3 regions of the Paenibacillus sp. sgz302164 genome follow, and region 2 is predicted to be linked to each of the others. Evidence: riboswitches for the same ligand, from Rfam matches in the RefSeq annotation. Region 2 holds a riboswitch; each other region holds the start of a gene.
The links. Region 2 has a riboswitch for ZMP and ZTP ahead of AC0LWT_RS09920 (DJ-1/PfpI family protein). Riboswitches for the same ligand answer to the same signal wherever they lie in the genome.

Region 1 (2,241 bases), on a different contig from region 2:
TCTTGTTCCAGCAGCGTTTCGAACTCGGCTATCGCCGATTTCATCCGCTCCACGGCCGCCGTCATCGATTCCCGGACCGCTTCATATTTGGGTCCTGCCGTAAGATTGGCTACCATGGACCCCATGGAAGCGCCCAAAGCCGCGGACAGCGCCGCAACGCTGCCTCCGCCCGGCACAGGCGAGCTTGAGCCCGCTTCCTCCAGAAATTGGCGAATCTTCCGGTCAAAAACTTTCATTTGCATCCCCCCGCCCGATGGACTGCAGTTCCATTGCTTTTAATAAATTTTCGAACAAAATGACGGTCGTCAGCGTGCCTACTCCGCCCGGAACCGGTGTCGCGGCTTTCACCGCTTCCCAAATGCCGGGGCTGGCGTCGCCTGCAATTCCAGCCTCCGTTTCATTGATTCCCGCATCGATGACGACCAATTCGTCATGCACCATGCCCGGGGTCACCAGGCCTGCTTTGCCTGCGGCCGTAATCAAAATGTCGGCTTGAGCGATATGGCCGGATAAATTCGCGGTATAGGAATGACAGACGGTTACGGTGGCATTTTCGCGCAGCAGCTGCTGCATCAGCGGCCGCCCTACCGTTTCTCCCCGCCCGATCAGAACGACATGCGCCCCCTGAAGCCGGTATCCGTAATGTTTCAAAATGCGGATGCACGACTGGGGCGTCGCCGGGTACAACCCGCTTTCTCCCGTCATGCACGCCAATTTGTTCGCCGAAGATATGCCGTCGACATCTTTGGCCGGAGCGATAGCATCGGACAGCTTTTGCACGCGGATGTGCCCGGGAACGGGGAGCTCGAGCATGATTCCGTGCACGGCCGGGTCCCCGTTTAACCGCTCGATCTCCTCAAGAAGGCGCTGTTCGCTCACTTGCGCCTCAAATTCCATCAAATGAAAGGCAACCCCGAGTTTGGCAGCCAGCTTTTCCTTTGCTTTGGCGTAGTACGCGGAAGCCGGATCGCCCTGCACCAAAATGGCGGCTATCGCCGGTTGAACGCCCCGCTCCTTCCATTTGCCGACTTCGGCGGCGATAGAGTGCGAGATTTGATCGGCTAACGGCTTCGATTTAAGCAGCAAACCCATTTACGTTCGTTCCCCTCTCCATAATCGGATGAAAATGCAAAAAAAGTACTTGGTCGCATGCTTGCTTACCAAATACTTTGCCCAGGCGTACGGCTATAAGCCATGTGCTCCCTCGTGGTTGCCCACGTTACGCCAGTCACACATGACGATTACTGCTGCGTACAGTTTATCACATAGATTCGCGTTCCGCATAGACGGCCGGGCGAGAATGTTTCACGCCCGCCTTGCAGCGCCCTCTCCGCTCTCCGTCGGGTCCCAGCCGTCATGGCCGGCCAGAACGGTTTTGGCATCAAGCCGCAGCGCTTCCGCTTCCGTTAAAACCCTCGCCCAGCCGGCGCGGACGGCGGCATCGCGCGCACCGGGGCCCGTGCTGCCGTACTCCGTATAGCGGGCCGTGCTTTCATTGCCGGGATTGTCCCAATTGTCCCAACCCGCCGAATAGATGTGCGGCCCCATCCAGGTGTTGATAAACGCGGTATGCGCCCACGCTCTCCAGGGCCTGCCGAGGTAGACCGACTCCTCCTCCTGCGCCCCGGTCAGACGGCAGTTCAAAAAGACGTAGCCGAATTCCGCGCCTCGCGGAGTCGAAGCTGCTGTGATATAGCCTCCGCGCAAACTGCGGATTTCACACGATTCGAAGCATGCCGCCGCCGATCCGAAAATAAAGTCGACATGCCCTTCGATATAGCAACCGGCAAAATAATGCCGCCCCCGGCTCGTATACAAAGTGTCCTGATTGCCGAGCAGCCTGACGCTGCGGTAAACCTGACGGTCGCCGGAAGCGTACAAAGCAACGGCCTGCGCGATTTCCAGGCCATAGCCCGCGGTGTTTTGCACCGTCAAATTTTCCATGCGAAAATCGTCGGCCTCCACCTTCAAAACGGCGGTGCGGAACGTTCCTATTTCTTTGCCGTCCGGCCCCGTCATCCTGGCGTAATCGCCGTAAGCGATAATCGTCCCTTCGCGGCTCTCGCCGATCAGTGCGATGTCCGGTTTATTGTCGGGAATGAGCAATTTTTCGCGATAAGTTCCATTTTTGACGTAGATCGTGACAGGCTCCAGAGGAAGCACGCGGACGGCGTCTATCGCCTCCTGAATGCCGGTGAAATCCCCGCTGCCGTCTTGCGAAACCGTGATATGTCTCATAAA
Region 2 (2,241 bases):
GCTTGCGCATGTATCGTTTGATTCATACCGCATCCTCCTCGTTCGGGGTACTAGGAGTCTGACCGACATCGGACAGACTCCTGTATGTGTATCCTTTTGAAAATAGTATACAGGTAGTCTATACATATCGGATAATATATAATTATGTATAAGAATTATATTCAATATCGAATAGATGAGGGGTTGCTATGGAGCTGCTGCAGCTAAAATATTTTCAAACCGTCGCCAGGCTGGAGCATATGACGAAGGCGGCGGCGGAGCTTCGCATTCCGCAGCCTGCGCTGAGCAAAATGATTTCCGCGCTGGAGAAAGATTTGGATGTCAAACTGTTCGACCGCACCGGAAAATATATTCGTTTGAACGCATATGGCAAAGCGTTCCTCCGAAAAGTGGACACCGCCATCGCGGCTTTGGAGGACGGGAAGAGGGAGATTCGGGATATGTCGGGGGAGACCGGCGGCAGCATCGAGCTTGCCGTTCTGGTCGGCTCGCACCTGCTGCCGGATTTGCTCGCTTCCTTCCGGCTAAAGCATCCGCAAATCGGCTTTCACTTGCTGCAGCATGCTTCCCTCGCGGCGATGCGCTCCGATTTCGATCTGTGCCTGTCCTCTTCGCCCATGCCCATTCAAGGCGTGGAGAGCAGAGCGCTGCTTACGGAGGAAATTTTTCTTGCGGTGCCCTGCGGCCACCGGCTGGCAAGCCGCGGAAAAATCCGGCTGAGCGAAGCGGCGGACGAGGGGTTCGTCAGCCTGCGGCCGGGCAAAAACTTGCGGGAAACGGCGGACGCGCTGTGCCGGCAGGCGGGATTTACGCCCCGCATCATTTTCGAAAGCGACGACCCTGCGACGGTCCGCGGGTTGATTCGGGCCGGACAAGGCGTCGGCTTCATCCCTTCCGTGACCTGGGGAGGAGCGACCGGCTCGGCCGTCGAGCTGCTTCGGATCGAAGAGCCGAGATGCGAACGCACGATTTGGCTGTCGTGGTCCAAAGACAAGTATCTCACCGAAGCTGCGGCGAGATTCCGCGAATTTACAGCGGACTATTTCAGACAGATGGCGCAGAGAGAACCGGCTGGCCGGCAGGGGACGAGAGCGGATTTTTGAAAATAGGTTGTAATTATCTGAAATTTCTGATATAAATAGTGCATCGAAATTTTTGGGCGTGTTACTGGCGTAAACGTGGAGTACCACGAGGGAGCACAGCCTTTATTAAGCCGTACGCCTGGGCAAAGTATTCGGTCATTGACCGGATGCTTTTTTTATTATTTTCAAGGGAGATGAGCCTATGGAGCAGGTACGGCAGGCAAGAAACGTAGCGATATTGATTTTTGAGGGGGTTGAAGTGCTGGATTTTGCGGGCCCGTTCGAAGTGTTTACAACAGGAAGCGGCAGAGGGAAAGACTTCCGGGTCTATACGGTGGCCGAACAGGAGGGGCCCGTTGCCGCATCGGGCGGCTTGAGCGTTAACCCGGGGTATACGATCCGCAATTGTCCGCCTCCTGATATTTTGCTCGTACCCGGCGGCCGGGGGGCGCGAAAAGAAATGCATAACGAGACGCTTACCGATTGGATTCGCGAGGCGTCGCGTCAAGCGGAGCTTGTTTTGTCGGTGTGCACCGGGGCTTTAATTTTAGCCAAAGCGAACCTATTGGAAGGATTGAAGCTTACGACGCACCGTCTGGCAATGGACGAATTGCGGGAAGCGGTCCCGAAATCGTCGCAAATATTGGAAGATGTCCGGTATGTGGATAACGGAAAAATAATTTTGTCCGCCGGTGTATCTGCGGGGATCGATATGTCTTTGTACGTTGTAAGCAAGCTGCTTGGAGAAGAAAGACGCCGGGAAACGGCAAACATCATGGAGTGGCAGTAAACCTCCGAAAATCAGCTTGTGGATAAAGTGGCAGGTTAGAGGAACCGGAGGTGGTACAGCCGATCTTCCACAATCCGCGCCTCCCCTGCACGGGTTGTGGCGCTGAAGTGGACACGCCTCTTCTGTTCTGGCTGAGGATCTGGAGCGGGTGGCATGGCGACTCCGCAAGTAGAAAGCCTGCAAAAGTACAGGCTTTTTCTGCAAAAGTGGTACATTTTGGCGAAAAGCCTGCGATTGTGCAGGAATTTTCGATTGAAACGGGTCTGGGCCCATGTTCGCGGCGAAAAGCCTGCACAATTGCAGGAATTTTTCGTGGACGGCGCATTCGTTGAGCAAAAACTGCACTTTTGCAGGTTTTCTTCGGGCAAC
Region 3 (2,241 bases), on a different contig from region 2:
CGTTTGGCGGGTTGATTTTGCTCGCATTTGGGATCAAATTTTTGCTGTGATACAATAAAGGGGAGGAGGAGGGGATCATGTTGCGAATACTTTTTGTCTGTACGGGAAATACGTGCCGCAGTCCACTAGCCGAGGGCTTGCTGCGGGTCAAGGTGCAAAAAGAAGGGCTAGCGGCCGAGGTCCGTTCCGCCGGCGTATCCGCTGTTACGGGAGGGGCCATTTCTCACAACAGCGACGCGATTTTGAAAGAAGCGGGTTTCCGGGACAAGATCAGCTCTCTTTTTATTGGGCAGGCCGAGGTGCAGTGGGCGGATTTGATTTTGACGATGACGGTCGGCCATAAGCGTTCGGTTGTTCAGCGTTTTCCGGATGCCGTAGATAAAATTTATACGCTCAAGGAGTACGTGGAGGATAATCCGGACGTGCTGCGCGCGATGGAGGAGCGGGAACGGCTTGCAGCCGAGATTCAGCTCAAACAAGCGCTGGCTCAGACGGTTTCCTCCGAGGAAAGAAGCCGGTATTTGCAGCTGGAAAGAAGCATTCCCGATTACGATATTTCCGACCCGTTCGGCGGTTCCATAGACATTTACCGGGCAACAGCCGTTGAAATCGGACAATGTCTGGATAAGCTGGTGCAAAAGCTGCGCGAGCGGCAGAACGGATCGAATTTGCTGGGCCCTTAGGACTGATTCCTAGAAAAGCGGGTTTGGAGCGGATCCGGCGGAATCGGCTTGCCTTGCCTGCGCGAACCCGCCCCGCGGATATCACCTTTACAGGCACGCCGGAATGCGATAAAATAGACGTATTGATTGAGACTCGATGTAACTGGCGACGAGTGGGGTTAACCACAATGGAGCATCGGGTTATACGGCCGGTCGCCTGGGCAAAAGAGCAACGCGCGTACTTTCGCGTGTCCTGCTCTTTTTTTCGTTTTCCGGTGGGTAATGGGCTATAATAGGAAGGACAAATGAATTTTAAAGGAGCGTTTACCGATGAAAATTGCATTGGGTGCGGATCATGCAGGGTATCGTTTGAAAGATGTCATCATTCCTTTTATCGAATCATTAGGCCACCAGGTTTTGGATCTCGGCTGCAGCTGCGCGGATTCCGTCGATTACCCGGATTATGCGCTGGAAGTATGCGAGAAAGTAGTTGCCGGGGAAGCGGATAAAGGCATCCTGATTTGCGGGACAGGCATCGGCATGTCGATTGCCGCCAACAAAGTTCCCGGAATCCGCTGCGCCCTCGTTCACGATCTGTTCTCCGCCAAAGCGACTCGCGAGCATAACGATACGAACGTATTGGCTATGGGCGAGCGCGTCATCGGGCCTGGCGTTGCCGAAGAAATCGTGAAAATTTGGCTGGAAACGGAATTTTCGCAAGGCGTTCGCCACCAGAACCGCATCGGTAAAGTTCAAAAGATCGAAGAGCGCTTCGCGCTTCATCCGTAAGCCGCGGGAGGGAATCCGATGACTGATTCCATTCTGCCTACGATTGCTGAAGCCGTTGAAGCCAATCTGCGTGAGCTGGTTCAGGCGGGGGGGTTGAAGCCCGGACAGCTGCTTGTCATCGGCACCAGCACGAGCGAAATACTCGGGCATCGCATCGGCACATCCGGGACGCTGGACGCGGCGGAGCCGATCTTTCAAGCGGCCGGGCGCGTGTGCCGGGAATTCGGGCTGCACGCGGCATTTCAATGCTGCGAGCATCTGAACCGCGCGCTCGTGCTGGAGGAAGACGTGCTCGCGCTGTATCCCCGTCTGGAGCCGGTGTCCGTCATTCCGGTGCCGAAAGCCGGGGGCGCGATGGCGTCCTATGCGTACCGCCATTTTGCCCGGCCCGTAGTCGTCGAGACGATTGAGGCTCACGCCGGGATCGATATCGGCAGCACGCTCATCGGCATGCACCTTCGCCGTGTCGCGGTGCCGGTTCGTCCGCCGGTGCGGAATATCGGCCACGCCTATGTGACTATGGCTTACACGCGGCCGAAGTTGATCGGCGGCATGCGGGCTGTGTACTCGGAGGAGACAGCCGAACAACAGTACGCTGCCGCGTCTCCGAAAGCGGATTGTTAGTTTCGCTGCGTTTGTACGTTTAAATACAAAGAAGACCAGGGAGGAACTGAACATGTCTACTAACTTTTTAAGCAAGCAAGATCCGAAAATCGCAGAAGCGATGAACTTGGAACTGGGCCGTCAACGCGACAAAATCGAGCTTATCGCATCCGAAAACATCGTCAGC

Region 1: another riboswitch for ZMP and ZTP. It lies ahead of AC0LWT_RS15480 (bifunctional 5,10-methylenetetrahydrofolate dehydrogenase/5,10-methenyltetrahydrofolate cyclohydrolase); the one in region 2 lies ahead of AC0LWT_RS09920 (DJ-1/PfpI family protein).
Region 3: another riboswitch for ZMP and ZTP. It lies ahead of rpiB (ribose 5-phosphate isomerase B); the one in region 2 lies ahead of AC0LWT_RS09920 (DJ-1/PfpI family protein).

Annotation. Positions count from the first base shown of each region.
Region 1 covers NZ_JBVYOL010000008.1:208,805-211,045, reverse strand. The annotation lists gene AC0LWT_RS15485 (cyclodeaminase/cyclohydrolase family protein) at 1-236, opposite strand, end outside; gene AC0LWT_RS15480 (bifunctional 5,10-methylenetetrahydrofolate dehydrogenase/5,10-methenyltetrahydrofolate cyclohydrolase) at 223-1,092, opposite strand; ZMP/ZTP riboswitch at 1,165-1,242, opposite strand; gene AC0LWT_RS15475 (pectinesterase family protein) at 1,306-2,238, opposite strand.
Region 2 covers NZ_JBVYOL010000005.1:28,498-30,738, reverse strand. The annotation lists gene mdcA (malonate decarboxylase subunit alpha) at 1-26, opposite strand, end outside; gene AC0LWT_RS09925 (LysR family transcriptional regulator) at 189-1,103, shown strand; ZMP/ZTP riboswitch at 1,154-1,234, shown strand; gene AC0LWT_RS09920 (DJ-1/PfpI family protein) at 1,285-1,872, shown strand.
Region 3 covers NZ_JBVYOL010000042.1:28,832-31,072, forward strand. The annotation lists gene AC0LWT_RS36625 (manganese efflux pump MntP) at 1-50, shown strand, start outside; gene AC0LWT_RS36630 (low molecular weight protein arginine phosphatase) at 78-683, shown strand; ZMP/ZTP riboswitch at 812-892, shown strand; gene rpiB (ribose 5-phosphate isomerase B) at 993-1,451, shown strand; gene AC0LWT_RS36640 (TIGR01440 family protein) at 1,470-2,075, shown strand; gene glyA (serine hydroxymethyltransferase) at 2,128-2,241, shown strand, end outside.